DNA from 2 places in the Streptomyces sp. NPDC007917 genome. Region 1 is predicted to be linked to the other one. Evidence: predicted binding sites of a transcription regulator. Region 1 holds the regulator's gene; the other holds the start of a gene.

Region 1 (15,701 bases):
CCAGGGCCGCCGCCGTCATCGGGATGGTCACAGTGCAGTGCAGATCGTCGCCCCGGCGCTGGAAGACCGGGTGCGGGACCTCGTGGATCTCCACGTACAGATCGCCCGCCGGGCCGCCGCCCGGGCCGACCTCGCCCTCGCCGGCGAGCTGGATCCGGGTGCCGTTGTCCACGCCGGCCGGGATCTTCACGGTCAGCGTCCGGCGCGAGCGGATCCGCCCGTCGCCCGCGCACTCCGGGCACGGCGTCGGCACCACGGTGCCGAAGCCCTGGCACTGCGGGCAGGGCCGGGAGGTCATGACCTGGCCGAGGAAGGACCGGGTCACCTGGGACACCTCGCCACGGCCCCGGCACATGTCACAGGTCTGCGCCGTGGTGCCGGGCGCCGCGCCCTCGCCGCTGCACGTCGTACAGACGACCGCGGTGTCGACCTGGATGTCCTTGGTGGTCCCGAAGGCCGCCTCGGTCAGCTCCACATCGAGGCGGATCATGGCGTCCTGGCCGCGCCGGGTCCTGGACCGCGGGCCGCGCTGGGACGCGGTGCCGAAGAAGGCGTCCATGATGTCGGAGAAGTTGCCGAAGCCGGCGCCGAAGCCGCCCGCGCCGCCCCCGCCGCCCGCGGCGGACAGCGGGTCCCCGCCCAGGTCGTAGACCTGCTTCTTCTGGGGATCGGACAAGACCTCGTAGGCGGCGTTGATCTCCTTGAACCGCTCCTGGGTCTTGGGATCCGGATTCACGTCCGGGTGCAGCTCGCGCGCGAGCCGGCGGAATGCCTTCTTGATCTCGTCCTGCGAGGCATCACGCCGCACGCCCAGGACTGCGTAGTAGTCCGTCGCCACTTACGACTCCGCCAGGATCTGTCCGACGTAACGTGCCACTGCGCGTACCGCTCCCATCGTTCCGGGGTAGTCCATGCGGGTCGGTCCGACCACGCCGAGTTTGGCGACCGCCTCGTCGCCCGAACCGTAGCCGACTGCCACGACCGAAGTGGAATTCAGGCCCTCGTGAGCATTCTCATGACCGATCCGTACGGTCATGCCCGAGTCCTTCGCCTCGCCGAGCAGCTTGAGGAGCACGACCTGCTCCTCGAGCGCTTCGAGCACGGGCCGGATCGTCAGGGGGAAATCGTGTCCGAAACGGGTGAGATTGGCGGTGCCGCCGATCATCAGCCGCTCCTCGGTCTCTTCGACCAGCGTCTCCAGCAGGGTGGCCAGGACCGTCGAGACGGACCCCCGGTCCTCCTGCTCGAAGGACTCGGGCAGGTCCTGCACCAGCTGCGGCACATCCGCGAACCGCCGGCCCACGACCCGGCTGTTCAGCCTGGCCCGCAGGTCCGCCAGCGACTCCTCGCTCACGGGCGTCGGGCAGTCCACCATGCGCTGCTCGACCCGGCCGGTGTCGGTGATCAGCACCAGCATCACGCGCGCCGGGCTCGTCGACAGCAGCTCCACATGGCGGACCGTCGAGCGGGTCAGCGAGGGGTACTGCACCACCGCGACCTGCCGGGTCAGCTGCGCGAGCAGCCGGACCGTGCGGCCCACCACGTCGTCGAGGTCCACGGCGCCGTCCAGGAAGTTCTGGATGGCCCGCCGCTCCGGCGTGGACAGGGGCTTCACCCCGGCCAGCTTGTCGACGAACAGCCGGTAGCCCTTGTCCGTGGGGATGCGCCCGGCGCTGGTGTGCGGCTGGGCGATATAGCCCTCGTCCTCCAGGGCCGCCATATCGTTGCGCACCGTGGCCGGGGAGACGCCCAGCCGGTGCCGCTCGGTGAGCGCCTTGGAGCCGACCGGCTCCTCCGTGCCCACATAGTCCTGGACGATCGCACGCAGTACCTCGAGTCTGCGTTCGCTGAGCACCGCGCGCACCTCCAGTCCAGCCGTCTCATCAGGTCTTCCCCCTGGCACTCAATGGTCACGAGTGCCAGAACCCCTCAGCCAGTGTACGGCGGGGTGCCGTGGCCGGGGCAAGAGCCGCCGCTTTGCCACCGCTGGAGCTAGCGTCTCCGTATGGACACCCGTTGGGAAGAGGCGCGCTGGGAAGATCTCGCGCCGTCCGTCATCCGGTGCCGGCTGCCGGGCTGGGACGCGACCGTCGGCGCGATCGCCGGCCGGACCGGCGTCCTGGTCGTGGACACCGGCGCCGATCTGGCCGAGGGCGCCTGGGTGCGCCGCGAGGTCACCCGGCTCTTCGGCCGCCGGCCCACTCACATCGCCCTCACCCACCCCCACTTCGACCATGTCTTCGGCACCGCCGCCTTCGCGGGCTGCGAGGTGTACGGGGCCGCCGGACTCGACGAGCTGCTGGGCCGCGAACGGGACGCGCTGCGCGAGGACGCGGTGCGCCACGGCGCGGACCCCGGCGCCGCCGCCGGGGCCGCCGACCATCTCGTACGCCCGCACCACCTGGTGTGCGGCGAGCTCACCCTGGACCTGGGCGACCGGCCCGTCCTGCTGGCGAACGTGGGCCCCGGCCACACCGCTCACGACCTGGCCGTCCTCGTCCCCGGCCGGGCCCCGGGCGAGCCCGAGGTGGTCTTCTGCGGCGATCTGGTCGAGGAGTCGGGGCAGCCCCAGGCGGGCGCCGACGCGATCCCCGGCCAGTGGCCGGCCGCCCTGGACCGGCTGCTCGCCCTCGGCGGCGAGGACGCGCTGTACGTCCCGGGGCACGGCGCCGTCGTGGACGCCCGGTTCGTCCGGGCGCAGCGCGACGAACTCGCGGCTCGCTTCGGCGTGTCCCCCTGAGGTCGGCGCTAGGGTCACTCGGATGCGACAGTACGACCCGGACCTGACCCCGCCCTGGAAGCGCCAGGCGCCCGCGCCCGAGGTGCCGGCCGAGCCCGACCTGGTCGTCAAGGAGGTCACCACCGGGTTCTGCGGTGCCGTGATCCGCTGCGAGAAGACCGCGCAGGGCCCCACGGTGACTCTGGAGGACCGCTTCGGCAAACACCGGGTCTTCCCCATGGAACCGCGCGGCTTCCTCCTGGAGGGCCGCGTCGTCACCCTGGTGCGCCCCCGCGCCGCCGCCCCCACGGGCCCGCGCCGCACGGCCTCCGGCTCCCTCTCCCTCCCCCAGGCCCGCGCGCGCGTCGCCCGCGCTGGGCGCATCTACGTGGAGGGGCGCCATGACGCGGAGCTCGTCGAGCGGGTGTGGGGGGACGACCTGCGCATCGAGGGCGTGGTCGTGGAGTACCTGGAGGGGATCGACGACCTGCCGGCGATCGTCCGCGACTTCTCCCCCGGCCCCGACGCCCGCCTCGGCGTGCTGGTCGACCATCTGGTCCCGGGCACGAAGGAGTCCCGTATCGCGGCCGAGGTCACCGGGGAGCACGTGCTGGTCGTCGGGCACCCCTACATCGACGTGTGGGAGGCCGTGAAGCCCTCCTCGGTCGGCATTCCCGCCTGGCCGACGGTGCCGCGCGGCCAGGACTGGAAGACGGGGGTCTGCCGGGCGCTGGGGTGGCCCGAGAACACGGGGGCGGCCTGGCAGCGGATCCTGTCCTCGGTCCGCACGTACAAGGACCTGGAGCCGAGCCTGCTGGGGCGGGTGGAGGAGCTGATCGACCATGTGACCGTGGGCGGTCCGGACGGGCCGTAAGAGGGCCTGTCGGGGCGCGTCAGGCACGCCTCGGGTCGGGCGTCAGTCCACCAGGTCGCGCACGACCGCGTCGGCCAGCAGCCGCCCCCGCAGGGTGAGCACCGCCCGGCCCGCGCCGTACGGCTCCGGCTCCAGCAGGCCGTCCGCCAGCGCCCTGGCCGCCGCGGCGGCGCCCGCCGGGGCCAGCAGGTCCAGCGGGCAGCCCTCCGCGAGCCGCAGCTCCAGCAGGATCCGCTCGACCCGGCGCTCCTCGTCGGTCAGCACCTCACGGCCCGCTCCCGGGGACCGGCCCTCGCTCAGGGCCTGTGCGTACGCACCGGGGTGCTTCACGTTCCACCAGCGCACGCCGCCCACATGGCTGTGCGCGCCGGGGCCGGCGCCCCACCAGTCCGCGCCGCGCCAGTACAGCTCGTTGTGGCGGCACCGGCCGGCGTCCGAGGTGGCCCAGTTCGACACCTCGTACCAGTGGAACCCGGCCGCCGACAGCGTCTCCTCCGCGATGAGGTACCGGTCGGCGTGCACATCGTCGTCGGTCATCGGCACCTCGCCGCGCCGGATGCGCCGGGCGAGCTGGGTGCCCTCCTCGACGATCAGCGCGTACGCCGACACATGGTCGGGCCCGGCGCCCAGCGCGGCCTCCAGCGAGGCGCGCCAGTCCGCGTCGCTCTCCCCCGGCGTGCCGTAGATCAGGTCCAGGTTCACATGGTCGAACCCGGCCGCCCGCGCCTCGGCCACGCACGCCTCGGGGCGGCCCGGGGTGTGGGTGCGGTCCAGTACGCGCAGGACGTGCTGCCGGGCGCTCTGCATCCCGAACGACACCCGGTTGAACCCGGACTCCCGCAGCCGCTCCAGATACCGCGGGTCGACCGACTCCGGGTTCGCCTCGGTGGTGACCTCGGCCCCCTCCGCCAATCCGAACTCGTCCCGGATGGCGCCGAGCATCCGCCCGAGATCGGCGGCCGCCAGCAGGGTCGGGGTACCGCCCCCGACGAACACGGTCTCGACCGGCCGGGGGTCGTCCCCCAGCACCTTGCGGGCGAGGCGGACCTCCTCGATCACCATGTCGGCGTAGTTGTCGCGGGAGGCGAGCACGCCGCCGGATCCGCGCAGCTCAGTGGCGGTGTAGGTGTTGAAGTCGCAGTACCCGCAGCGGGTCGCGCAGTAGGGCACATGCAGATAGAACCCGAGCGGCCGGTTCGCTGCCTGGGCCAGGGCGCTCGCGGGCAGCGCGCCGTCCTCGGGCATGGGCTCGCCATCGGGCAGTACGGAAGGCATGCCCCCCATTGTCCGCCATCGGCGCGGCGCGCCGAACGCCTCGCGCCCGGGGCGCCCCGCGCGGCCGAAGCCGCGCGCCGGGGAAGGGATCCGTGTCGGGGAAGAGATCCGTCCGGGACGCCCCCTAGGCCATTCCCCTTAGGCCCTCTCCGGGCGATCTTCGCGCGCCCGCAGCACCAGCATCGCCAGATCGTCGTCCGGCGGCTCGACCGCGAACGCGTGCACCGCCTGGCGGATCCGCTCCGCCACGTCCCCCGCGTCCAGCCCCACGCAGTCGCCCAGCAGCGACGCCAGCCCATCCCCGTCGTCGAACTGCCGGGCGCCGGATCTGTGCTCCGTCACCCCGTCGGTCACGCACACCAGCGTCTCCTCGGGCGCAAGCTCGAAGGTCTCGCTCTCGTACGCGACGTCGTCCACGACGCCCAGCAGGATCTGCGGCTCGGCGACGGTGCGCACCGACCCGTCCGGCCGGAGCACCAGGGGCAGCGGGTGCCCCGCGCTGGCGAGCGTGCAGCGGATGCCGTCCCGGCCTTCCTCGCCGAGCGGCATCAGCTCCCCGTACAGCAGCGACAGGAACCGCGACGCCCCGCCGCCCACCGGCAGCCCCACGCCCGCGGCCACGGCCTCCGCCGCGCCCTCGACGGCGGCCTCGACGGCTTCCTCCCCGAGCATCCGGTTGAGCCGTTCCAGGACCTCCCCGACGCCGTACCCCTCGCGCGCCAGCAGCCGCAGCCAGGGCCGTACGAGCCCGGTCACCACGGCCGCCTCCGGCCCGTTGCCGCATACGTCGCCGAGGACGAAGACCCAGCGGCCGTCCCCGGCGGGGAAGATGTCGTAGAAGTCGCCCCCGGCCGAGGTGCCGCCGGTCGGCTCGTAGACCACCGCCGACTCCACGCCCGGGATGCGGGCGATACGGGACGGCAGCAGCCCGCGCTGCAGCACGCGGCTGATCGTCTCCTGGCGCGTGTACTGCCGGGCGGAGGCCAGCGCCAGCGCGACCCGGCGGGCGAAGTCCTCGACCAGCCCCGCCACCTCGCCCGGCACCCGCATCAGCCCGGCCCGGCCGAGCAGCAGCGTGCCGACGGTGCGCCCGCCCGCGATCAGGCGGCAGGCCAGGGCCGCGCCGCCGGGCCCGTAGGCGGAGGGGTCGGTGGGCCACGGCCAGGGCACGGCCCGGCCGCGCGCGGTGGCGGGCAGGTCCGGGGGCTCCTTCTCGAGCACCTGGCGGAGGGTTTCGATCCGGCTCTCGCTCGCGTGCCACACCTGGGCGAGCCGCGGCGGGCCGCCTTCCGTGTCGAGCCACACCGCGCTCCAGTCGGCGAACCGCGGCACCAGCAGCTGGGCGGCCAGCGAGGTCACCATGTCCTCGTCGAACTGCCCGGCCAGCAGCTCGGACGCCTCGGCGAGGAAGGACAGCGCGCCCTCCCGGATCCAGTCGGCGTCGGTAGGGCGGACGCCGACGCGCCGGGGGTCGGGGGCCAGCAGTTCGACGGCGTAGGCGTCGCCGCGCGGCGAGTCGCCGTTCAGCGGGTCGCCGCTCGACGCGTCGCCCTTGAAGGAGCCGTCATTGAACGAGCCGTCCTTGAGGGAGCCGTCTTTCGGGGAGCCGCCCGGGGCGGTGGGCAGGTCGGCGGGCAGTGAACCGCCCGGGACGGATTCCCCCGGAAGGGTGACGGGCTCGGCCGCGGTGACGGGCAGTTGGAACCACACCGTCTTGCTGTCCCGGCGATAGGCCGTGCCCCAGCATTCGGCGAGCTCAGCCACCAGCCGCAGCCCGTGTCCGGTGCACCCCGGGTCCTCGCCCCCGTCGGGTGGCTCGCCGCGCAGGAAGCGGGTGGGGTGATGGTCGGTCACCTCCACGACCACGGAGGGCACTTCCCCGTCACCCGTTAAGACGTCCAGCGCACAGCTCACCTCAACCGCCGTCCCGGCGTGCACCACGGCGTTGGTGACCAGCTCGCTCATCAGCAGCACGACCTCGTCCGCGACCCGGTCGGGGATCCGGCCGACGGCGGGGAAGTCGAGCGCGGTCCAGTCCGCGAGGGCCGTGCGTGCGAACCGGCGGGCGGCGGAGGCCGCCAGCGGATTGCCGGGCAGGCTGGTGCGCGCGGCGGCGATCCGAGCGGCCGGCACGGCCCCGGGCACGGCCACGAGCGCCGGTCCCGGCGCGGATCCGGGCCGGGGGCGGGGCACTACGCCCGGCACTGCCCCCGGCGCCGGATCAGGTGTGACAGAAGCAGGTGTGGCAGAAGAAGGCGTCCCCACTGTGCGGCTCCTGAGCAGTCCCGGCGTCATGCCGTAGTCCGACACCGACAGAGTGGCAGACATGCCGCCCTCATATGCACCGAGTTACGCAAGTGAGCCGCGATGAGGGGAAAAATCCGGTGAACAGTGTGTCGGAGCTGCGGCAGCTGTGCGGATGGTACGCCCCGTGCGGCTCATGAGCCCCACCCGACACCCCGCCCGGGATGCCCGGCGCACGGGAACTCGCCGGCCGCCCGAACCTTCAGGCCACCCCGAACCTTCAGGCCACCCCGAACCTTCAGGCCACCCCGAACCTTCGGGCCACCCGAGCTCTCAGGCTTCCCTCGTGCCCGTGTACATATCCTCCAGCAGGTCCTTGTATTCCCGCTCGACCACCGGTCGCTTCAGCTTCAGGCTCGGCGTGAGCTCACCGTGCTCGACGTCCAGGTCACGCGGCAGCAGCCGGAACTTCTTGATCGTCTGCCAGCGCTGCAGCCCCTCGTTGAGCCGCCGCACATAGCCGTCGATCAGCTCCCGCACCTCGTCCGTGGCCACCAGTTCGGCGTACGGCGTGCCCTCCAGGCCGTGTTCCCGCGCCCAGCCCATGATCGTGGGTTCGTCGAGGGAGATCAGCGCGGTGCAGTAGTTGCGGTCCGCGCCGTGCACCAGGATGTTGGAGACGAACGGGCACACCGCCTTGAACTGGCCCTCGACCTCGGCCGGCGCGACGTACTTCCCGCCCGAGGTCTTGATCAGGTCCTTCTTCCGGTCGGTGATGGTGAGATAGCCGTCGGGCGAGAGCTCGCCGATGTCGCCGGTGTGGAACCAGCCGTCGGACTCCAGCACCTCCTCGGTCAGGTCCGGCAGCCCGTGGTAGCCCTGCATGATGGACGGCCCGCGCATCAGGATCTCGCCGTCCTCGGCCACCCGCACCTCAAGACCCGCGAACGCCTTGCCCACCGTGCCGGTGCGGTACTCCACCGGGTTGAGGAAGCCGGGGCCGCTGGTCTCGGTGAGCCCGTAGCCCTCCAGGATGTTGATGCCGGCGCCGGCGAAGAAGTAGCCGATGTCGGGCGCCAGCGCGGCAGCGCCCGACACCGCGGCCCGCAGCCGCCCGCCGAACGCCTCGCGCAGCTTGGCGTAGACCAGCTTGTCGGCGACGGCGTGCTTGGCCTTGAGGCCCATGGGCACGGAGGCCGTGCCGGTGCGGCGGAAGTTGTCCTGGGAGGTCTTGGCGTACTCGCGGGCCACCTCGACCGCCCACCGGAAGATCTTGTACTTGGCGGCGCCGCCGGCGCGGGCCCGCTGCGCCACGCCGTTGTAGACCTTCTCGAAGATCCGCGGCACGGCGCACATGTAGGTGGGCCTGACCACCGGCAGATTCTCGATGATCTTGTCCTGCCGGCCGTCCACGGCCGTCGTGTGCCCGACGTACACCTGCCCCGCCGTCAGCACCTTGCCGAAGACATGCGACAGCGGCAGCCACAGGTACTGCACATCGTCGGCGAAGAGGATCCCGTCGAGATTGCCGATCACGATGGCCATGTAGGACCAGGTGTCATGCGCCAGGCGTACGCCCTTGGGGCGTCCGGTGGTACCGGAGGTGTAGATGAGCGTGGCCAGCTGGTCGGCGCGGAGCGCGTCCATGCGCGCGCGCACCGCGTCCGGGTGATCCTCGAGATGGGCCGTGCCGCGCTTCTCCAGCTCGGCGAGCGAGAGCACCCAGCCCTCGGGGTCGCCCTCGGCGGGGATCGCGTCCTCGGCGTTGATCACCACGACATGGGCCAGGTCGGGAAGTTCCTCGCGCTGCTCCCGCGCCTTGGCCAGCTGCGCCGCGTCCTCGGCGATCAGCACCCGGCTGCCGGAGTCGGAGAGGATGAAGGCCGTCTCCTCGGCGTTGGTGTTCGGGTAGACCGTGGTGGTGGCCGCGCCCGCGCACAGCACCCCGAGGTCGGTCAGGATCCACTCGATGCGCGTGGAGCAGGCCAGCGCCACCCGCTCCTCGGGGCGGACGCCGAGGTCGATCAGGCCGGCGGCGATGGCGAAGACCCGGTCCGCGGTCTCGCGCCAGGTCAGGGGCTGCCAGTCGTCGGGGCCCTCGCCCGAGGCGGGCGGGACCGGATAGCGGTAGGCCTCGGCGTCCGGCGTCGCCTCGACGCGCTGGAGGAAGTGCGTCGCCAGGGACGGCGGGCGGTTCTCGAGCAAGGTCTTTGTGTCGGTCACGGCATCCTCCGGAGCCCGCCTCAGTGCTTGCCTCGCGCTTATTGACTCGCGAGTAACCTTTGAGCAGTGATCAGGGTAAGGGCCGGAACCGTACCGCGTAAGGGGGCTTCGGCCACCTTGTTGAAACTTAGGGCGCGCCGGTGCGGAAGCACGGGGAAGAAGTCGCGTGAAGAGGGCGGTGGGCCGGGCGCGCCGCGCGCCGGGCCCACCGCCCTCCGGGCCGCGCTACTTCTTCGCTTTCGCGTCGCCCTCGGAGTCGGAGGACAGCACGGCGATGAAGGCCTCCTGCGGGACCTCCACGCTGCCGACCATCTTCATCCGCTTCTTGCCTTCCTTCTGCTTCTCCAGCAGCTTCCGTTTCCGGGAGATGTCACCGCCGTAGCACTTGGCCAGGACGTCCTTGCGGATGGCGCGGACCGTCTCGCGGGCGATCACCCGGCTGCCGATCGCGGCCTGGATCGGCACCTCGAAGTTCTGCCGCGGGATCAGCTCGCGCAGCTTGGCGACCAGCCGGACGCCGTACGCGTACGCCTTGTCCTTATGGGTGATCGCGGAGAAGGCGTCGACCTTGTCGCCGTGCAGCAGGATGTCGACCTTGACCAGGTCGGAGGCCTGCTCGCCGGTGGGCTCGTAGTCGAGCGAGGCATAGCCGCGGGTCTTGGACTTCAGCTGGTCGAAGAAGTCGAAGACCACCTCGGCGAGCGGAAGGGTGTAGCGGATCTCGACCCGGTCCTCGGAGAGGTAGTCCATCCCGAGCATCACACCGCGGCGGTTCTGGCACAGCTCCATGATCGCGCCGATGAACTCGCTCGGGGCCAGGATCGTGGCCCGCACCACCGGCTCATGCACCTGGGCGATCTTGCCCACGGGGAACTCGCTGGGGTTGGTGACCGTGTGCTCGGAGCCGTCCTCCATGTCCACGCGGTAGATCACGTTGGGCGCGGTCGCGATCAGATCGAGACCGAATTCGCGCTCCAGTCGCTCACGGATGACCTCCAGGTGCAGCAGGCCGAGGAAGCCGACGCGGAAGCCGAAGCCGAGGGCCGCCGACGTCTCCGGCTCGTAGACCAGCGCGGCATCGTTGAGCTGGAGCTTGTCCAGGGCCTCGCGCAGCTCCGGGTAGTCCGAGCCGTCCAGCGGATACAGCCCGGAGAAGACCATGGGCTTGGGGTCCTTGTAGCCGCCCAGCGCCTCGGTCGCCCCGTGGGTGAACTGGGTGATCGTGTCGCCGACCTTGGACTGGCGGACGTCCTTCACACCGGTGATCAGATAGCCCACCTCACCCACGGACAGCCCGTCGGCGGGGGTCATCTCGGGCGAGTTGGTGCCGATCTCCAGCAGCTCGTGGGCGGCGCCGGTGGACATCATCTTGATGCGCTCGCGCTTGCCCAGCGTGCCGTCGACGACCTTGACGTAGGTCACGACGCCCCGGTACGCGTCATAGACCGAGTCGAAGATCATGGCGCGGGCGGGGGCGTCCTTGACGCCCACCGGGGCCGGGATCAGCCTGACGACCTCGTTCAGCAGCTCGGCCACGCCCTCACCGGTCTTGGCGGAGACCTTGAGCACATCGGAGGGGTCGCAGCCGATGATGTGGGCCAGCTCGGCGGCGTACTTCTCGGGCTGGGCGGCCGGGAGGTCGATCTTGTTGAGGACCGGGATGATCGTGAGGTCGTTCTCCAGGGCCAGGTAGAGGTTGGCCAGGGTCTGCGCCTCGATGCCCTGGGCCGCGTCGACCAGCAGGATGCAGCCCTCGCAGGCCGCGAGGGAGCGCGAGACCTCGTAGGTGAAGTCCACGTGGCCAGGGGTGTCGATCATGTTGAGGATGTGGGTGGCACCCGCATCCCCGCCCTGATCCCCCTGGGTGGGCGCCCAGGGCAGCCGGACCGCCTGGGACTTGATCGTGATGCCGCGCTCGCGCTCGATGTCCATGCGGTCGAGGTACTGCGCGCGCATCTGCCGCTGCTCGACCACACCGGTCAGCTGGAGCATCCGGTCGGCGAGCGTCGACTTGCCGTGGTCGATGTGCGCGATGATGCAGAAGTTACGGATAAGAGCCGGGTCGGTACGGCTCGGCTCCGGCACATTGGTAGGGGTCGCGGGCACGCAGGGTCCTGTGTCTAGGCGGGACTCGGTGTTGTCAGTCAGTCCATGGTCCCACGACTGGCGACCGCGTCCGGGTTCGGTACGGCTCCGGGCCCTGTCCGGACCCCCTCGGGGCCTGGTCGCGGACGCCCTCGGGGCTTGAGTGCGGACGCCCTCGGGGCTTGGGTGCGGACGCCCTCAAGCCTTGGTTTGGGAGGCCGTGAAGCCTGCTGGTAACCTGGCCGACTGTGTCTCGTGCCCCTCTTGCGCGCGACACCGGATGCGAAACGAAACAGCGAAATCCAACGAACCTGCGAAGGCTCTTTACGTGGCGAACATCAAGTCCCAGATCAAGCGGAACAAGACGAACGAGAAGGCGCGTCTGCGCAACAAGTCCGTCAAGTCCGAGCTGAAGACCGCGATCCGTCGGACCCGCGAGGCCGTCGCCGCCGGTGACGCCGAGAAGGCCACCGTCGCCGCCCGCGTCGCGTCCCGCAAGCTGGACAAGGCCGTCAGCAAGGGCGTCATCCACAAGAACGCCGCCGCCAACAAGAAGTCGGCCCTGGCCACCCAGGTCGCCGGCCTCCAGGGCTGATCTCCGGGGCCACCGCGCTGGCCCCAGGGGCTGACCGCCCCACCCCACCGGTACGGACACAAGCGGTCCCTCTCACCCGCTCCGCCCCGGCAGCCGACAGCAACGACTGCGGCACCGCGCCGCACGCGGCCTGCGTTCGCCACGCGGGTGCGGCGCACCAGCTTTCACCGAAAGCCCCACGCTCGCCCTTTCCCCAGGGCAGCATGGGGCTTTTGGCTTTTAATCGGGTATGTTCACGTCATGTCGATACCGGGGGAGACTCCCAACCCGTACGGGCCGCCGCAGCAGCCCCAGCCACCTCAGCCAGGCGCACCCGCCCCACAGCACAACCCCTACGCCCAGGGCCCGCAGCAGGGACAGTCGCCTCAGCAGTCGCCGTATCCGTACGCGCAGCCGACGATGCCCGCCATGCCGGCCGTCACCGCGATGCCCCCTGGCCCGCCCGGGCCTCCCGGGGCCGGGGGCTGGTCCACGCCCGAGACGGCGGCCGGGGCCGGATACGGCCCGATGGGCACCCAGCAGCCCATGCCGCCCGCCGGCCCGGGCGGCACCGGTGGCAGGGGCGGTGGCAAGGGCTGGGTGTGGGCCCTGGGCGGGGCGGTCGTCGCCTCGGCGGTATGGGCCGGTGTGGTCTTCTCGACCGGCGGCTTCGGGAGCACCGAGAAGAAGGCCGACCTGGGGAGCTACCAGTACGCCGGCAACCTGTGCACCTCCAGCGACTTCTCCCCCATCGAGAACGCCTCCTTCAAGGAGAAGGACTCCACCAGCGGGGCCAATCCGCAGCACAGCAGCTCGGAGGACCCGGCCATGGACTCGATGACGTGCAACGTCGACTACGAGCCCAGCTCCTCGTCCAGCGGCGACTACTCCTCCGCCTGGCTCTACACGACGGCGTATCTGCACCGGAAGACGGACCCCGCGCCCGAGTTCAAGGCGACCTACATGTCGTACAAGAACCAGAAGACCTCCTCCACCCACTACAAGGTGTCCAAGGTCAGCGGTGTCGGCGACGAGGCGTATGTGGTGGCCCAGGAGTACGAGGGCACCAGCAACACCAGCGCCTATGTGATCCTCGGGGTGCGCGACGGCTGGATGACGTACCAGACGACGTGGTCGCAGTACGCGTCGAGTTCGTCGGACAGCCCGATCAAGAGCAACTCCGAGATCACCGAAATGCTCAAGGAGAGCGCCAAGGGGACGCTGGAGAAGCTGCAGAAGTAATCGGCCCGAAGCGGCGCCTGGACGGGCCGTCGGCCCCGTCCGGTCGCTCAGGGCGGGGCGATCCCGACAACGCAGCGCGGGGGCACCTCCCAGCGGTAGCTGGGGGCGCGTGCCAGGCGTCGTGGGGCAGGCGGGACTTTGACGACAGGGCCTAGCGGCCCGCGCGGGCGGCACGGGCGATGGTGACCACCGCCTTCTCCAGCGCGTACTCCGGGTCGTCACCGCCGCCCTTGACCCCCGCGTCGGCCTCGGCCACCGCGCGCAGCGCCACCGCCACGCCGTCCGCCGACCAGCCGCGCATCTGCTGCCGCACCCGGTCGATCTTCCACGGCGGCATGCCGAGCTCACGCGCCAGATCGCCGGGGCGCGCACCGCGCGGCGCTGAGGCGAGCTTGCCGATGGCGCGCACGCCCTGGGCCAGGGCGCTGGTGATCAGCACCGGTGCCACGCCCGTGGCCACGGCCCAGCGCAGCGCCTCCAGGGCCTCGGCGGTGCGCCCTTCGACCGCGCGGTCGGCGACGGTGAAACTGGACGCCTCGGCACGGCCCGTGTAGTACCGGGCGACGACGGCCTCGTCGATCGTGCCCTCCACATCGGCGACGAGCTGCGCACAGGCGCTCGCCAGCTCGCGCAGATCGCTTCCAATGGCGTCGACCAGCGCCTGGCACGCCTCCGGCGTGGCGGACCGCCCGGTGGCCCGGAACTCCGCCCGCACAAAGGCCAGCCGGTCGGCCGGTTTGGTCATCTTCGGGCAGGCGACCTCGCGCGCGCCCGCCTTGCGGGCGGCGTCGAGCAGCCCCTTGCCCTTGGCGCCGCCGGCGTGCAGCAGCACGAGGGTGATCTCCTCGGCGGGGGCGCTCAGATACCCCTTCACGTCCTTGATCGTGTCCGCCGACAGATCCTGTGCGCTGCGCACCACCACGACCTTGCGCTCGGCGAACAGGGACGGGCTCGTCAGCTCGGCGAGCGTGCCGGGCTGCAGCGCGTCCGGAGTGAGGTCGCGCACATCGGTGTCCGGGTCGGCGGCCCGGGCCGCCGCCACCACCTGCTGCACGGCACGGTCGAGCAGCAGGTCCTCCTGGCCCACGGCGAGAGTCACGGGGGCGAGCGGATCGTCGGTCGTCGTCTTCCTGGCCATCGCCGTCCAGCATCCCACGCCCCGCCGACAGGCCCGACAGCCCCGCTCCCCGGATGCCCGACAATGATCCGGTGACCGATGTACGCCCCGACCCCGTACGACATGTCCTCGTGCTGCCCGACCGCGACGCGGCGGAGGAGGTGGCCGAGGGCCTGGCCGACCGCTTCGGCGTCGCCGAGGAACCCCATCTGGTCCGGGACGCGCTGGCCGGCGAGGACGACGCGGAGGACGCGCAGTGGCTGGTGGTCGTGGAGGATCCGGCCGAGGCGCTTGACCCGGCGGCGCTGGACGCGTTCGCGGCCGAGTACGACGGGTGGCTGGAGGCCGACTAGCCCCGGGCTGTGCGGCCGCGCGCCACCGCCGGGCGCGACCCGCGTCATCTGACGGCCGCCCGCAGATCCGGGCCGGTGATCGCGATCGGACCGGCGGAGTCGGTCCGCAGAACGGCGGCGCCCTGGGCGCGGAGGGCGCTGACGGTTCGGGGTGACGGGTGGCCGTACGGGTTTTCCGCGCCACAGCTGATCAGCGCCAGGCGCGGGCTCACCCGGCGGAGCAAACCCGGGTCCTGGTAGGCGGAGCCGTGGTGGGCGACCTTGAGGACGTCCACCTCGGGCAGCGCGGGGTGGGCGGCCAACAGGGCGCTCTGTGCGGGCGGTTCGAGATCCCCCAGCAGGAGGAAGGTCAGGCCCCCTGTGCGGACCAGGAGGGTCACGCTCGCATCGTTCGGCCCCTCCACGGGCGGCACGGCCACGCCTTGTCCTCCCCCGGGCGGCGCGGGCGCGCCTTGCTCCGCCGCCGAGCGCACGGCCGCGGGCGGCGGCCACAACACCTCCCAGGACAGGGAGCCGACCCGGCGGCGCTCGCCCGGCGCGGCGGTGATCATCGGGATATGCGCCGCCCCGGCCCGGCGGCGCACGGACTCGGCCTGGTCCGGCGGGTCCCGCAGGGGCGTCGTCTCGATCGCGCCCACCGCCCTGCCGCGCAGCACGCCGCTCAGCCCTCCCACATGGTCGGCGTGGAAGTGCGTGAGAACGAGCAGCGGAATACGGACCACGCCCAGCCTCCGCAGACAGCGGTCGACGGCGCGCGGCTCGGGACCGGTGTCCACGACGACGGCCGTGCCGGGGCCGGCCGAGAGGACCAGCGCGTCGCCCTGGCCGACATCGCAGACCACCAGCCGCCAACCCGGCGGCGGCCAGCCCGAGATGACGCGGACCAGCGGGGCCGGGCGGATCAGCGCGAGCAGCAGGAGCAGCGCACAGAGCGCGCACAGCAGCCGATGTCTGAGCAGACGGCGGCCGGTGAACACGGCGACGGCGGTGACGGC
Region 2 (15,701 bases), on a different contig from region 1:
TGACGGGCTGAGGTTCCGGCCGGGCGGGGAAGAAGGTTCCGACAGGCCGTCGGCAAAATGTTGCGCGAGGGGCATCCTCCGTGGTCACATGGGAAGGGAGGGCAAGTTAGGTGTGCCTAAGTTGGCCGCCTGCTGTGCCTGTTCGACCGCCCCAGGACCCTCAGGAGGCATCCATGCCGTCCCAAGAGCCCGCTGCCGAGGCGGGCCGGCGCGATGACCGGCCCCCGACGATGAGGGAGCTGCTGGCGGCCTGCGCGGCGGCGAACGCGGTGTCCACTCCACCGGAGTCCACCCCGCCCACAGCGCAGTCCGCGGCGCCGGGCGAGGATCCGGCCGAGGGCGGCGACCACGCGGGCGAGGAGAGCGGCGAGCGCCGCGACGCGGCGTAGACGGGCTCAGGAACTCCGGCAGTCCAAAGAGGAGCGGGCTCAGGAACTCTGGCAGTCCAAAGAGGAGCCAGGGAGCTGCGCCCGTGGGCCGTCGGGGCGGGAGCCGTCGGGGCGGGAGCGACGGATCAGGCGATGACGACGACCCTCGTGCCGACCTGCGCGAACTCCCACATCGCCGTGGCGTCCGCGCGGCTCTCCCGGATGCCGCCGGTCTTCTTCGTCGCGTTCGGGTCGGGGGCCGAGCCGTCGACCGCCGCGCTGAAGCCGAACACGACCCCGTCCTCCGTGTCGAAGACGACGACGTGTTCGATCTGTACCCCGTCCGAGCCGACCGTGCTCGCCACCCGTGAGGTGACCTCGTACGTCCCCGGGCTCGGGCTCGCCGTGCTGGGGGAGACCTCGAAGGTGCGGGTCGGCTGCTCATTGGCGCCCACCAGCCACACCCGCCGGTCCTCCAGCGCGTACACCACGCGCAGCCCGGTGCCGGAGTCGCCCGGCAGCGCGGTGGACTTCTTCCCGCCGTCCTTGTCCTTGCCCTTGGGCTTGGACTTGGAGTCGCCCGCCTTCGAGTCGTGCACGGAGTGGGCGGGGCGGTCCGGAGCGGTGGCCGCGGCCTGGTAGGCGAGGACGCCGACGCCGCCGAGTGCGGCGGCGGTGAGCGCCGCCACGACGGTCCCGGTGCTGCTCCTTGGCACGGCTTGCCACCCTCTCCTCAGGTCCGGATCTCCCTGTCGCCGCGGGCCGGGCCGCGAGGGCCGCGGCGACCGTGAGGACAGGGGGCAAGCCGACCGTAGCACCGGCGCGCGGGTGCGTACGGTCGTGCGCGCCCTGGCTCGCGCTCCGGCCGCGCTCCGGCCATGCTTCGGCCGCGCTTCGGCCGCGCTCCGCCCAGGCTTCGGCCGCGCGCTCCGGCTCGCTGCCCCTCCACGCCCGGCCGGGCGCCCGCACCCGTACCTGTGCCCGGCACGGTCCCCTCCGCTCCCGCCCCGCGTCCGGCACGGCCCCCCGCGCGGGCGCCGTAGGCTGTCCTCGTGCTGTTGCTCGCGCTTGACACCGCTACCCCCGCCGTCACCGTCGCCCTGCACGACGGCACCGCCGTACTCGCCGAGTCGCGTCAGACCGACGCGCGGCGCCACGGCGAGCTGCTGCTGCCCGCCGTCGACCGGGTGCTGGCCGAGGCGGGCGCCGCGCTCGGCGAGGTGACCGATCTGGTCGTGGGCGTCGGGCCCGGGCCGTACACCGGGCTGCGGGTGGGGCTGGTGACCGCCGCCACCTTCGGGGCGGCCCTCGACATCCCCGTGCACGGGCTGTGCACCCTCGACGGGATCGCGTACGCCGCCGGGCAGGCGGGCCTCACCGGGCCCTTCGTCGTCGCCACGGACGCGCGGCGCAAGGAGGTCTACTGGGCGCGGTACGAGGACGCCCGCACCCGTGTGACCGAGCCGGCCGTCGACCGCCCCGCGGACCTCGGCGAGCGGGTCGCCGGGCTGCCGGCCGTCGGCGCGGGCGCCCTGCTCTACCCGGACGCCTTCGGGGACGTACCGGCCGGAATGCCCGAGCACCAGTCGGCGGGGGCGCTGGCGGCGCTGGCCGCCGAGAAGCTCGCGCGCGGCGCGGAGCTGCTGCCCAACCGGCCGCTGTACCTGCGCCGCCCCGACGCCCAGGTGCCCGCGGGCTACAAGGTGGTCACGCCCCGGTGACCCCCGCCACACCCCAGACCCCCCTGGTGCGCGAGATGCGCTGGTGGGACATCGAGCGCGTGCTCCGTCTCGAAATGGACCTCTTCCCCGACGACGCCTGGTCGCCCGGCATGTTCTGGTCCGAGCTCGCCCATGCGCGCGGCTCCGCCGCCAACCGCCACTACGTGGTCGCGGAGACGGGCGGCCGGCTGGTCGGCTACGCCGGGCTCGCCGCCGTCGACCGCACCGGGGACGTGCAGACCATCGCCGCCGCCCGCGACCACTGGGGCACCGGGCTCGGCGCCCGGCTGCTGACGAACCTCATCACGGCCGCCACCGCCTTCGAATGCCGCGAGGTGCTGCTGGAGGTGCGCGTCGACAATCTGCGCGCCCAGCGCCTCTACGAGCGCTTCGGCTTCGAGCCCATCGGAATCCGCAAGGGCTACTACCAGCCCGGGAACGTCGACGCGCTCGTGATGCGCCTGACCGACCCGGCGCCCCCGGCGCCCGCCGGGCCCCCGGCTTCCGCATCGCCGTCCTCCGTACCAGGCCCCGTACAAGGAACGAAGACCCATGGCTGACGAACCGCTCGTACTCGGCATCGAGACCTCCTGCGACGAGACCGGCGTCGGCATCGTCCGCGGCCACACCCTCCTGGCCGACGCCGTCGCCTCCAGCGTCGACGAGCACGCCCGCTTCGGCGGCGTGGTCCCCGAGGTCGCCAGCCGGGCGCATCTGGAGGCGATGGTCCCCACCATCCAGCGCGCCCTGAAGGAGGCCGGGGTCGCCCCCTCCGACCTGGACGGCATCGCGGTCACCGCCGGGCCGGGGCTCGCGGGCGCGCTGCTGGTCGGCGTCTCGGCCGCCAAGGCGTACGCGTACGCCCTGGGCAAGCCGCTCTACGGCGTCAACCACCTCGCCTCGCACATCTGCGTGGACCAGCTGGAACACGGCCCGCTGCCCGAGCCCACGATGGCCCTGCTGGTCAGCGGCGGCCACTCCTCGCTGCTCCTCGCGCCCGACATCACCTCCGACGTCCGCCCGCTCGGCTCGACGATCGACGACGCGGCGGGCGAGGCGTTCGACAAGATCGCCCGCGTGCTGAACCTCGGCTTCCCGGGCGGCCCGGTCATCGACCGCATCGCGCGCGAGGGCGACCCGGACGCGATCGCCTTCCCGCGCGGGCTGACCGGCCCGCGCGACGCCGCGTACGACTTCTCCTTCTCCGGCCTCAAGACCGCCGTGGCCCGCTGGATCGAGGCGAAGCGGGCGGCGGGCGAGGACGTGCCGGTCGCCGACGTCTCGGCCTCCTTCCAGGAGGCGGTGGTCGACGTGCTGACCCGCAAGGCCGTACGCGCCTGCCGGGACGAGGGCGTCGACCACCTGATGATCGGCGGCGGCGTGGCCGCCAACTCCCGGCTGCGCGCGATGGCCGAGCGCCGCTGCGAGGACGCGGGCATCACGCTGCGCGTGCCCAGGCCCAAGCTGTGCACGGACAACGGCGCGATGGTCGCGGCGCTCGGCGCGGAGATGGTGGCGCGCGGGCGGGCCGCGTCGTCCTGGGGCTTGTCGGCGGACTCCTCGCTGCCGGTGACCGACCCGCACGTCCCGGCCCCCGCCGGGCACGACCACGAACACGTACCCCACCACGATCATGTGCACGAGCTGAGCCGGAAGAACCTCTACGCATGACCGTCGCCCTGATGTGGGAGGCGCGGGCCGTCGACGGCGGTGGCGAGCGGCTGCTGTCCTGGGCCCGCCGCCAGGAGCTCGACCCAGCGCCGCTGCGCCGCGAGACCCTCCGCGCCCCTGCGGACCGCGTGCTGGTCATCACCTGGTGGGACGCCCCGTACGACGCCGAGCTGCCCGAACTCCCCGAGCCGGGGGAGGACTTGGTGCGCCGGGCCGTGCACCGCTGGCGGTTCGAGTCGGTCGCGTCCGACGAGCCCACCGTGTCCGCGCCCGCCGCGCCCGCCGCGTCCGTCGAGCCCGCCGCGTCCGTCGAGCCCGCCGCGCCTGAGGTGTGAGCCGAGTGCCGGGCCCCAGCCTTCCGCCCCCGCCCGATCCCGCCTCGGACCTGCCGTCCCGGCCCGCCGAGCGCGCCGCCCACCTGGCCGAGCGGGCGGAGGCGCTGCGGGAGCTGGTCCCCTCGTATCTGTCCCGGCGGCGGGCGCTGCTGCTGTGGCTGGCGGCCGGGCTGATCGCGTCGGGGTGGGCGGCGATCTGGGTGGGGGGCCGCTATGTGGGGATGGGCGATGTGGTCAGCGTCGTGCTGGGCGTCTTCTGCCTGGCGCTGGCGGTGGGGTTCGTGGTGCCCTCGGCGCTGGTCGTGGCCTCCGGCGTACGAGAGGACCTGGAGGCGCGCGAACGGCTGCGCGCCTGGGCCCGCTCGGCGCGGGACCGGGACTCGCTGGCCCGGTGGCACTCTCCGGGCCGCGCTCTGTTCTGGCTGCTGCCGTCCCTCGTGCTGTGCTGCTTCGGCTCGGCCTCGGCGGCCGTGGCGGCCATGGACGGCTCCGCCCGGGCCCTGGGGTTCGCTCTCGTCGCCGCGGGGGCGGGAGCGCTGGGGATGGGCAAGGCGGTCGGCTACTACCGCCTGGTCAGCCGCGAACTCACCCCCGCGCCCGAAGAGTCGGACGAACACGGGGACTTCGCAGAGCCCGACGAGCCCCGAGCGGACCCCAAGGGCGATCGGCCGGACGACATGTCCTGAGCGCCCGGCCTTGGTGGCGCCTCTCGGGGAGGGTCAGGCCGCGGGCTCCGGATCGTCGTGCTTCTGCAGCGCCTGGAACCGCTGCAGCAGGTCCAGATAGCGGGGGTCGGCGTCCACCCCCTGCGCCTTGGTCGCCTCCTCGACGGCGTTCAGCATCTGCCTGATCCGCACCGCGTCCATGCTCACATCGCGCTGCAGTTTCTTGTAGGCGGTGGCCGCGGGCCCCTTCCCGTCCTTGTCGACGGACTCGACCAGGAGGTTCAGACGCTCGATCTTCGTCTCGACGTAGCTCTGCATCTCCTCCAGGTCTTTGATCAGGCTTGTCAGATCCTGATCCGATACGGACAGTTTTTCTTTGCCCATGCCCCCTGCCACCCTCTCATCCGCCCATTAGCGGGATGATCGTGCCATGGGCGGGGGCCTGCCCGAAGGGCTACCTCTCCAATTGGGCGCCCTCGGGCGGCTCGATGCCGAATTCGGCCCTGAGCACCGCCAGCACCTCGGCCTCGTCGGCCAGTTCGCGCTGCTTTCGCGTGCCGTCGTGGTACGTCTCGGTGAGCGTGCGCCCGAAGAGCGCCAAGTGCCGGTCGGCGGAGCTGCGCTGGGCGACGAGGGTGTGCCGGAAGGGCGAGCGCGGGTTCGTCGCGATATGCCAGTTGATGACCTCGTAGTCGGGGTGCTCGTAGGGCTCGCGAGTGAAGGCGTACTGATCCTCCCAGACCCCGTCTGCCCCGCCGAGGAATGCCTGGAGCACCCACAGGTCCTCGAGGCCGGGGTGCGGCTCGCGGACGAAGCGGTGGCGGCGGGGCCCGTCGTGGAACTCGCTGTCCGCGACCAGCGGCACCGCCTCCAGGAGACCGCCGACGCTGCCGAAGCCGACGTCGGCCACGTACGGCCGCTCCTCGCCCGGGACGTCGACGAGCAGCAGCATGTGCGTACGGGGGCGGAGGGCGCCCCGGGCGCCGACGCGCACCCGGGCGGTCAGGCCCGTGACGGCGAAGCCGAAGGCCCTCAGGGCGGCGGTGAGCAGCGTGTTCTGCTCGTAGCAGTAGCCGCCGCGCCGACCGTGGACCAGCTTGGCCTCCAGGTCGGGGAGGGCAAGCGAGGGCGCCGAGCCGAGCAGCGGGTCGAGGTTTTCGAACGGTATGGAGGTCACGTGTGCGAGGGTCAGCGCGCGCAGCGTGGCGGCGCTCGGGCGGCGCTCGCCCGACCAGCCGACGCGGGTGAGGTAGGCGTCGAGGTCCAGTTGGGGTGCGGGCGGGGTGTCGGGCGCCGCGGGTGCGGTGGTCGCCGTGGTCACCGTGGTCGTCTCGGTCATGGTGATCAACGTAAACGAGGCCAGGCGGGGCGCGCGTCGGCCGTGGGGAGGCAGCGGGCCTGGTCCGATGGGCGTAGTGCTTGCGACCGCTGTCGGCGGGGTCACGCCGGTGTCGCCGGGGCGGACAAGCAGTCGAACTCACCGGCCTTGATGCCGGCGAGGAGCGATCCGAGCTCCGCGGGGGTGGTGAGCACGACGCTGTCGGGGTCATCGCTCTCGCGGAGCGCTATGTCGTCGCCTATGGAGGCGACCTCGACACAGGCGTCTCCTTCGCCCTGGCCGGAGTAGGAGGACTTCTGCCAGTTGATGGTGCACATTCCCTTTGCCTGTCGCCTTGCCTGGTGCCTTCATCTGAGGCGTCGCGCGACGGCGCGTACGAGATCCCGTGACTCCTCGACGGACAGGGCCACTTCCACGGTGTGGTCCAGGACCCCTCGGTACTTCCGCAGCTGCGACTCCGCGTCCAGGAACATCGAGCCGAGCGCCGAGTCGAACTGCACGGTGTCCAGCTGCGGCACGGGCCCCGAGGCATAGGTGACCGTGGAGCCGGCGACCGGGAATCCGTCCGTGACGAGCGGGATGACGCGCACGGTGATGTTGTCGCGCTCCGACGCCTCCAGCAGCCGCTCCAGCTGCGCCCGCAGGACCCGCGTCCCGCCGAACCGGGTGTGCAGGGCGGCCTCGTGGATGACGAAGGTGCACGGCGGGGGGGTGTCCCGGTCCAGGATGTCCCGGCGCTTCATCCGGTGGGAGAGCCTGCGGCGCAGCTCCGGCGGTGACCACGGGGGCACGGCCTGGCCCATCACCGCCTGCGCGTACTCCTCCGTCTGCAGCAGCCCCGGGATGTGGATGAGGCCGACGACGCGCAGGCGCGCGGCGTAGTACTCCATTTCGGCCAGGTCCAGTCCGCCGGTGGCGATCAGGCCCCGGTACTCCTCCCACCAACCGCCCTTGCGCTCATGGGTCATGGCGGCGAGCGCGTCGATGTACGCGCTGTCCGGGCAGGCGTAGATGGCGGCGAGGGTGCGTACGCGCTCCTCGCTCACGCCGAACCGGGCCAGCTCCAGATTGGTGATGTGGGTCCGGTTGATGCCCAGCCGGTCGGCGGCCTCCTGGATGCTGAGGCCCGCGTCCTCCCGCATCCTGCGCAGTTCGGTGCCCAGCCGCTGTTGACGGGCGGTGGGGGCGGTCCTGGGTGGCATGTCCCTCCCATACGTGTCACCCTCGCGGGCTATTTGTCGGGGAAATTCAACGAATCCGTAGCACTTGTTTGCAGCGCTGTCCTACGGTAGGTGGTGTCGCCACTACGAAGCGTTGATCATCGTAACGGTACGCGCACCAACGGCCGCGTCGCAGGGAGTTGACATTGGGACCCGACCACGAGCCCGACGACAGTCCTGCGGGCAGTTCGCCCTCCCCGGGCCCCGAAGAGCCGTATGTGTACACGCTGCAGAGCACCCGCCGGGCCACCTCCCCCAAGATCTGCCGGGATTTCGTCGCCTGTGTGCTGAACTCCGTTGGCCATGAAGACCTCGTCGAGACCGCGACCGCCTGCACCTCGGAGCTGGCCACCAACGCCTATCTGCACGCCGAGGGCGACTCCCTGATGCTGCGCGTGATGATCGAGCAGCCACGGCTGCGCGTCAGCGTGTACGACGCGAGCAGCGAGCTCCCCACCGGCGCGTATCTCCCGGAGGGCGACCGGATGTACGGGCGCGGACTGGGCGTGGTCGCGGCGCTGGCCGACGAGTGGGGGACGGCGGACGGGGACCCGGCGGGGATGTACGCCAAAGGCGTCTGGTTCGAGCTGAGGACGAGGGAGGGGAGCGGGGCGCCCTGAGCCCGCGCGGGGCCCCGGCGGCGGGCGTCCTGAGGCTGCGCCGGGCGTCCCGGCGGCGGCGTCCTCAAGCCCGCGCCGGGCGTCCCGGGAGCGGCGTCGCTAAGGCTGCGCCGGGTGTCCCAGGAGCATCGTCGGGGCGCCGCTCACCCGGGTGAGGAAGACCGTGCAGGAATTCACCCCTTCGAGGCGGAGCTTCTTCCGCAGCTCCTCCGGCTCGACGGCCGAGCCCCGCTTCTTCACCGTCAGGACGCCGACCTTCCGCTCACGCAGCAGCGCCTTGAGCCTCTTGAGGTTGAAGGGCAGCACATCCGTGATCTCGTACGCGGTGGCGTACGGCGTCGGGCGCAGATCGTCCGCCGTGACGTAGGCGATCGTCGGGTCGATGAGGCGGCCGCCGATCCGGGCGGCGACGTCCGCGACCAGGTGCGCGCGGATCACCGCGCCGTCCGGCTCGTACAGCCAGCGGCCGACCGGGCCCGGCTCGGGGTCCGGCAGCAGCGGGGTGCCGAGGAGGGAGTGGCGGTCAGGGAGCAGCGTGGCGCGGCGCATGCCCGGGCGGGCGGTGCCGAACCACAGCAGCGCCTCCTTCACATCGCCGTGGTCCGAGATCCACTCGGCCTCGGCGTCCTCGGGGACCGCCTCGTGCGGGATGCCGGGGGCGACCTTGAGGGCGGCGTGCGGGGCGGTGCGGGCGGCCTGGACGGCCCAGGACAGCGGCGGGGAGTACGCCTCGGGGTCGAAGACGCGGCCGCGGCCGCCGCGCCGGGCGGGGTCCACGAAGACCGCGTCGCATCCGGAGGTGTCGGTCTCGGTGACGTCCGCGTGGCGCACCTCGATCAGCTCGGCCAGGCCCAGGACCTCGGCGTTGGCCCGGACCACCGCGCAGGTCAGCGGGTCCCGGTCGACGGCCAGGACGGGGATGCCCGCGCGGGCCAGCGCGACCGCGTCCCCGCCGATGCCGCAGCACAGGTCGGCCACGCGGCGCACGCCGAGCTCGACGAAGCGGTCGGCGCGGTAGGCGGCGACGGAGGCGCGGGTGGCCTGTTCCACGCCGTTCGGCGTGAAGTACATGCGGTGGGCGTCATCGGCGCCGAACTTCGCGGCCGCGCGCTGCCTCAGCCGCGCCTGGGTGAGGGCCGCCGAGACCAGCTCCGCGGGGTGGTCGCGGCGCAGCCGGGTCGCCGTGGCGAGCTCGCGCGCCGGGTCGTAGTCCCTCAGCTCGCGGAGCAGTGTCTGCCCTTCGTCGCGGAGCAGTGAGTCGAAGGCGTCAACGTCCACGTCGCCCATTCTCCCCGCTCCAGCGAGCGCGTTCGCGCCACCCGGCTGAAGATCGCTTATGTGATGATGATCAAGAATGGCCTTACTCGCCTTTCAAGGTGTTTCGTGTTGGTCGCGGCCGCGGCTCTGCTCGCGGGCTGCTCGGACGTCGACGGAGCCGGTGCCGGGAAGGCGCGGGTGGACAAGGGCTCGGAGACCGCCGCCGCATCGTCCTCGCCGTTGTTCACATCGCCCTCCGGGCAGGGGACCCATGCCCCGGGCGCCGGTCATGGCTCGCCCCACGCGTCGGACTCGGGCTCGGGTTCCGGCCTGCCCTCGCCCTCCGCCGCGGCACCGGACGGCTACCGCCGCTGGGGGCTCGACGGGCCGCTGGAGACGGCGCCGCCGCCCTCGGCCAAACCGGCCCTCGTACCGCCTGCGGCCGGCGCGCCCGCCGGGCCGCCGATCATCGACCATGTGCCGACCGACGACCCGGTCGTCTTCGTGACCATCGACGACGGTGCCGAGAAGGACCCGGCCTTTCTGCAGCAGGCCCATGATCTGGGGCTGCCGTTCACCGGCTTCCTGACGGACGACGTGGTGGGCGGCGACTACGGCTACTTCGAACAGCTGCGCCGGCTCGGCAACGGGATGCAGAACCACACGCTCACCCATGCGAGGCTGCCCGATCTGGAGTACGACCACCAGGTCCACGAGATCTGCGGGCAGCAGGAGATCCTCACCCGCCAGTTCGGCGCCCGGCCGTATCTCTTCCGCCCGCCGTACGGGGCGGTCGACGACGACACCGTGCGCGCGGCGGCGGCCTGCGGGGTGCGGGCGCTGGTGATGTGGTCGGCCGAGATGAAGGCAGACGGGCTGGAGTACGCGGCCGGGAGCCGGCTGCACCCCGGCGACATCATCCTGGCCCACTTCCGCGGCCCCGCTCAGCAGGAGGGGCGGACCATGACCGATGTGATGACCTCGCTGCTGCGGGACATCCAGGCGCAGGGCCTCGCCGTGGCCCGGCTGGAGGACTACCTCTGAGGGGCGCCTGCCGGGGGCCTGTGAGGGGCGCCTGCCGGGGGGCCTGAGGGGTGCCTGCCGAGGCCTGAGAGGCGCCTGCCCGGGGCCTGAGGGGCGCCGCAGGGGACGACGGCCGGGGGCGCCGCAGGGGACGGCCTGGGGTGCGGCGCGCCGGGCCGCCGGGGCGCCGCTTCGCCCCGGCGCTTTGGCACTCTGGTTGACTGAGTGCTAACCGCGTCATAATGTCGTGGCTGGCACTCGGCATCGAGGAGTGCCAAACACAGCGACGGGCAGGTCCGGCACCCGCGACGACGGATCCACCTGGTCGCCACCTCAGACAGTTAACCCCGTGAGATCTCCGAAGGGGGAGGTCGGATCGTGACGACCGCCAGCACCAAGGTTGCCATCAAGCCGCTCGAGGACCGCATCGTGGTCCAGCCGCTCGACGCCGAGCAGACCACGGCTTCTGGCCTGGTTATTCCGGACACTGCCAAGGAGAAGCCCCAGGAGGGCGTCGTCCTGGCCGTGGGCCCGGGCCGCTTCGAGGAGGGCAACCGTCTCCCGCTCGACGTCTCCGTCGGCGACGTCGTGCTCTACAGCAAGTACGGCGGTACCGAGGTGAAGTACAACGGCGAGGAGTACCTCGTCCTCTCGGCTCGCGACGTCCTCGCGATCATCGAGAAGTAAGTCACCGAAGTTTTGCCTGTGAGCCGCGCCCCGGTGCCCCTGTCCATACCGGGGCCGGGGCGCGGTTCGTTCGAGAGGACATACGCAACCCATGGCGAAGATCCTGAAGTTTGACGAGGACGCCCGTCGCGCCCTCGAGCGCGGCGTCAACAAGCTCGCCGACACCGTCAAGGTGACGATCGGCCCCAAGGGCCGCAACGTCGTCATCGACAAGAAGTTCGGCGCTCCGACCATCACCAACGACGGTGTCACCATCGCCCGCGAGGTCGAGGTCGAGGACCCGTACGAGAACCTGGGCGCCCAGCTCGTCAAGGAGGTGGCGACCAAGACCAACGACATCGCGGGTGACGGCACCACCACCGCCACCGTGCTGGCCCAGGCGCTGGTCCGCGAGGGCCTGCGGAACGTGGCCGCCGGCGCCTCCCCGGCCGCCCTGAAGAAGGGCATCGACGCGGCCGTCAAGGCCGTCTCCGACGAGCTGCTGGCCACCGCCCGCCCGATCGACGAGAAGTCCGACATCGCCGCCGTGGCCGCGCTGTCCGCCCAGGACAAGCAGGTCGGCGAGCTCATCGCCGAGGCGATGGACAAGGTCGGCAAGGACGGTGTGATCACCGTCGAGGAGTCCAACACCTTCGGCCTGGAGCTCGACTTCACCGAGGGCATGGCCTTCGACAAGGGCTACCTGTCTCCGTACATGGTCACCGACCAGGAGCGCATGGAGGCCGTCCTCGAGGACCCGTACATCCTGATCCACCAGGGCAAGATCTCCTCCATCCAGGACCTGCTGCCCCTGCTGGAGAAGGTCATCCAGGGCGGCAGCAAGCCGCTGCTGATCATCGCCGAGGACGTGGAGGGCGAGGCCCTGTCCACCCTCGTCGTCAACAAGATCCGTGGCACCTTCAACGCCGTCGCGGTGAAGGCCCCCGGCTTCGGCGACCGCCGCAAGGCGATGCTCGGCGACATGGCCGCCCTCACCGGCGCCACCGTCGTCGCCGAGGAGGTCGGCCTCAAGCTCGACCAGGTCGGCCTGGACGTGCTGGGCACCGCCCGCCGCGTGACCGTCACCAAGGACGACACCACCATCGTCGACGGTGGCGGCAAGTCCGAGGACGTCACCGGCCGGATCGCCCAGATCAAGTCCGAGATCGAGGCCACGGACTCCGACTGGGACCGCGAGAAGCTGCAGGAGCGGCTCGCCAAGCTGGCCGGCGGCGTGTGCGTGATCCGCGTCGGCGCCGCCACCGAGGTGGAGCTGAAGGAGAAGAAGCACCGCCTGGAGGACGCCATCTCCGCGACCCGCGCCGCGGTCGAGGAGGGCATCGTCTCCGGTGGTGGCTCCGCGCTCGTCCACGCCGTCAAGGTGCTGGAGGACAACCTCGGCAAGGAGGGCGACGAGGCCACCGGTGTCGCCGTCGTCCGCCGCGCCGCGGTCGAGCCGCTGCGCTGGATCGCCGAGAACGCGGGCCTGGAGGGCTACGTCATCACCTCCAAGGTGGCCGAGCTCGAGAAGGGCCACGGCTACAACGCGGCCACTGACGAGTACGGCGACCTGGTGAAGGCCGGCGTCATCGACCCGGTCAAGGTCACCCGCTCCGCCCTGGAGAACGCGGCGTCCATCGCCTCCCTGCTGCTCACCACCGAGACGCTGGTGGTCGAGAAGCCGGCCGAGGAGGAGCCCGAGGCCGCGGGTCACGGCCACGGTCACGCGCACTGACGCGCCCACCGCGCACTCCCTCACGGCGCGGTCACCCCTGGCGGGGGTGGCCGCGCCTCATGCGTTCCGGGGCTGTGGCGGGCCCACCGCCCGTGCCGGACCTGGGGTCAGCGCCCCTTGGACGGTCCGTTGGAGGGTCCGTTGGAGGGTCCGTTGGACGGTCCCTTGGGCTGTCCCTTGGGCTGTCCCTTGGGGGGTCGTCCGACGTTCGACGAGACGACCGAGACCGCCGCCCGCGGCGCGATCTTCGCCAGCCCCGTCATGGCCTTGTACCGCGGATCGGGGATCGACAGCGCCTTGCCCCGCGCGAAGTCCTTGAGCGCGGCGGTCACCAGCCGGTCCGCGTCCAGCCACATCCAGCTCGGCACGCTGTCCGGCTTGATCCCGGCCCGCGCGTGGAACTCGGTCCGTACGAACCCCGGGCACAGCGCCATCAGCCGCACCCCCGAGCTCGCCAGGTCCCGCGCCGCGCCCTGGGTGAACTGCACGACCCAGGCCTTGCTGGCCCCGTACGTGCCACGCGGGAAGAACGCCGCGATGGAGGCGACGTTGATCACCCCGCCGCGGCCCCGGGCCCGCATGGTCTCGGCCGCGGCCGTGGTGAGCCGCAGGACGGCCTCGCAGTGCACCTTCATCATCCGCAGCTCGTCGGCCAGGGACACCTCGAGATAGCGGCCCTTGTTGCCGAACCCGGCGTTGTTGACGAGCAGATCGATCGGGTGCTTGCGGTCGCCGAGACGCGCCTCGACCGCCGCGATGCCGTCGTCCTCGGACAGGTCGGCCCGCAGCACGTCCGCCTCGACCCCGTGGCGGTCGTGGAGGTCGGCGGCCTGCTCGCGCAGTCGCTTCTCGTCGCGCGCCACCAGCACCAGGTTGTGGCCGTCCGCCGCGAGCCGGCTCGCGAAGGCGGCGCCGATGCCCGCCGTGGTTCCCGTAATCAACGCAGTCGTCATACGCGCACGTTAGCGGCCACGGCGGGGGTCGGAGCGCACTCGTCCGGATCAGTTCGTCGGGGTGATGGAAAGAGTTCTGGTGGAGGAGAGCGCTGATTCCCGGAATTCGGGGTGGAGTGCGTCGCCCGCGGCGAGCAGCCGTGGCAGCAGGGCGCGTTCGGTGGTGGCGGCGCGGAAGAGAAAGCCGACGGTCACCTCGTGGTCGGGGCGGTGCACGATCTCGACCGGGTCCCCGGCGCGTATCTCGCCCGGCTCGAGGACCCGCAGATACGCCCCGGGCACCGCGGCCCGGGTGAACCGCTTCACCCAGCGCTCCTCGCCCAGCCAGGCCGCGAAGGTCCGGCACGGGATGCGCGCGGAGGCCACTTCGAGCAGCAGATCGGGGCCGATCCGCCAGCGCTCGCCGATCCGGGCTCCGGTCACCTCGAGGCCCTGGGTGGTGAGGTTCTCGCCGAAGACGCCGTTCGGCAGCTCGCGGCCCAACTCGCGCTCCCAGGCGTCCAGGTCCTCGCGCGCGTAGGCGTACACCGCCTGGTCGTTCCCGCCGTGGTGGCGGGTGTCGCTGACGGTGTCGCCGACGAGTCCGCTCCCGGCCTCGCCCTTGGGGCCCGGGGCCACCACCCGCACCGGTCCGTCGGCGGGGCGCTTGTCGATACCGGTGCCGCCGGAGGGGGCGTCGGTGTACTCGACCGGCTTGAAGCGGCCGAGGTTCACGGTGAGCACGGTCGGCGGGCCCGGGGGCCCGGCTTCGGGGATACGGGTCATGACGGCACGCTAAGGGACCGCGGCGGCGCGGTTGAAGGGTTTCGACCCCCGGCTCCCCTGGTTCCGGCCCCCGGCTCCGGCCTCCGGTTCCGGCCTCAGGTGTGGGCCGTCAAAGCCTCGCCGCGATATTCCAGGTTGTACCCAAGGGTCGCTTATGCTCGAGGCATGATCGAGCCTCGCCATCTGAGGGTGCTGCGCGCCGTGGCCGCCACGGGCTCCTTCTCCGCGGCCGCCCGGGAGCTGGGCTGCACCCAGCCCGCCGTCAGCCAGCAGATGAAGGCCCTCGAACAGTCCACGGGCACGCCGCTGCTGATCCGTACGGGCCGGGAGATGCGGCTGACGCAGGCCGGCGAGGCGCTGGTGCGGCACGCGGCGGGGATCCTGGCCGGGCTGACCGCCGCCGAGGAGGAGGTCGCCGCGATCGCCGGGCTGCGGGCCGGCCGGGTGCGGCTGGCGTCCTTCCCCAGCGGCAGCTCGACGCTGGTGCCGACCGCGCTCGCCGAGATGCGCAAGGACTACCCGGGGACCCGGGTCTCGCTGGTGGAGGCCGAGCCGCCGCGCTCGGTGGAGCTGCTGCGCGCGGGCGACGTCGAGATCGCCGTGGCCTTCCGCTACCCGGAGGTCGAGCCGGCGGTGGCCGGCGCGGAGCCGGCGGCGGACGCGGAGGGGCCGGCCGGCCCGGCCGAGGGCCCGTGGGGCAAGGACGACCTGGTCGTACGGCCGCTGCTGAGCGACCGGCTGGTGGGTGTGGTGCCCGAGGCGCACCGGCTGGCGGGGGCCGGGGCGGTGGGCATCGGGGAGCTGGCCGAGGAGCCGTGGATCGCGGGGTGCCCGCGCTGCCGCAGGCATCTGGTGGACGTGTGCGAGGCGGCGGGCTTCACGCCCCGGATCGACTTCGCGACGGACGACTATCCGGCGGTGATCGGGCTGGTGGCGGCGGGGCTCGGGGTGGCGGTGCTGCCGGAGCTGGCGCTGGAGTCCGTACGGGCCAAGGGGGCCGCGATGGTGCAGGTGGAGCCGGCCGTGCGGCGGGAGGTCGTCGCGCTCACTCTGCCGGACCTCGCGCGGGTCCCGGCGGTGGCGGCGATGCTGGAGCGGCTGGAGTCGGCGGCGCGAGGCGAACCGCGGCCGTGACGGGCGGCTGAACGCGGGCGTCCAGGGGCGTCCGGGGGCGTCCACGGGACCGCTCGCGGCGGCGGCCGGGCCCACGGTCGGTGCCGATACGTTTCTTCAGTGTGTGGTGATCGCGGGCGCGATCAGGCGCCGGGAGCTCCGGCGCCCGAGGTGGCCACAGCCCGGTGGCGTGCCCGCCCCATGAGCTCCTCGCGTTCGTCCTCGGTCAGTCCGCCCCACACGCCGTACG

What was found. Region 1 encodes HrcA, which represses chaperone genes, less so after heat shock. Its sites were predicted from a motif close to TTNGCACTCNGNNNNNCNGAGTGCNAA; they were not measured.
Region 2: the regulator HrcA is predicted to act here: its motif matches at 10,425-10,451, upstream of groES (co-chaperone GroES).

The regions. Positions count from the first base shown of each region.
Region 1 is NZ_JBIBKK010000006.1:419,104-434,804, forward strand. Features, by position in the region: gene dnaJ (molecular chaperone DnaJ) at 1-838, opposite strand, end outside; gene hrcA (heat-inducible transcriptional repressor HrcA) at 839-1,855, opposite strand; gene ACFZDL_RS14785 (MBL fold metallo-hydrolase) at 2,006-2,740, shown strand; gene ACFZDL_RS14790 (DUF3097 domain-containing protein) at 2,763-3,593, shown strand; gene hemW (radical SAM family heme chaperone HemW) at 3,636-4,868, opposite strand; gene ACFZDL_RS14800 (SpoIIE family protein phosphatase) at 5,007-7,019, opposite strand; gene ACFZDL_RS14805 (AMP-dependent synthetase/ligase) at 7,446-9,335, opposite strand; gene lepA (translation elongation factor 4) at 9,561-11,441, opposite strand; gene rpsT (30S ribosomal protein S20) at 11,749-12,015, shown strand; gene ACFZDL_RS14820 (hypothetical protein) at 12,256-13,236, shown strand; gene holA (DNA polymerase III subunit delta) at 13,388-14,374, opposite strand; gene ACFZDL_RS14830 (hypothetical protein) at 14,428-14,706, shown strand; gene ACFZDL_RS14835 (ComEC/Rec2 family competence protein) at 14,751-15,701, opposite strand, start outside.
Region 2 is NZ_JBIBKK010000011.1:249,967-265,667, forward strand. Features, by position in the region: gene tsaE (tRNA (adenosine(37)-N6)-threonylcarbamoyltransferase complex ATPase subunit type 1 TsaE) at 1-11, shown strand, start outside; gene ACFZDL_RS23890 (hypothetical protein) at 174-389, shown strand; gene ACFZDL_RS23895 (L,D-transpeptidase) at 515-1,084, opposite strand; gene tsaB (tRNA (adenosine(37)-N6)-threonylcarbamoyltransferase complex dimerization subunit type 1 TsaB) at 1,421-2,089, shown strand; gene rimI (ribosomal protein S18-alanine N-acetyltransferase) at 2,125-2,649, shown strand; gene tsaD (tRNA (adenosine(37)-N6)-threonylcarbamoyltransferase complex transferase subunit TsaD) at 2,642-3,760, shown strand; partial or broken gene ACFZDL_RS23915 (hypothetical protein) at 3,757-4,005, shown strand; gene ACFZDL_RS23920 (hypothetical protein) at 4,101-4,781, shown strand; gene ACFZDL_RS23925 (hypothetical protein) at 4,815-5,144, opposite strand; gene ACFZDL_RS23930 (arylamine N-acetyltransferase) at 5,215-6,099, opposite strand; gene ACFZDL_RS23935 (DUF397 domain-containing protein) at 6,201-6,416, opposite strand; gene ACFZDL_RS23940 (Scr1 family TA system antitoxin-like transcriptional regulator) at 6,447-7,301, opposite strand; gene ACFZDL_RS23945 (ATP-binding protein) at 7,466-7,939, shown strand; gene ACFZDL_RS23950 (class I SAM-dependent methyltransferase) at 8,039-9,226, opposite strand; gene ACFZDL_RS23955 (polysaccharide deacetylase family protein) at 9,323-10,240, shown strand; gene groES (co-chaperone GroES) at 10,598-10,906, shown strand; gene groL (chaperonin GroEL) at 10,998-12,620, shown strand; gene ACFZDL_RS23970 (SDR family NAD(P)-dependent oxidoreductase) at 12,728-13,573, opposite strand; gene ACFZDL_RS23975 (MOSC domain-containing protein) at 13,622-14,338, opposite strand; gene ACFZDL_RS23980 (LysR family transcriptional regulator) at 14,504-15,472, shown strand; gene ACFZDL_RS23985 (WhiB family transcriptional regulator) at 15,595-15,701, opposite strand, start outside.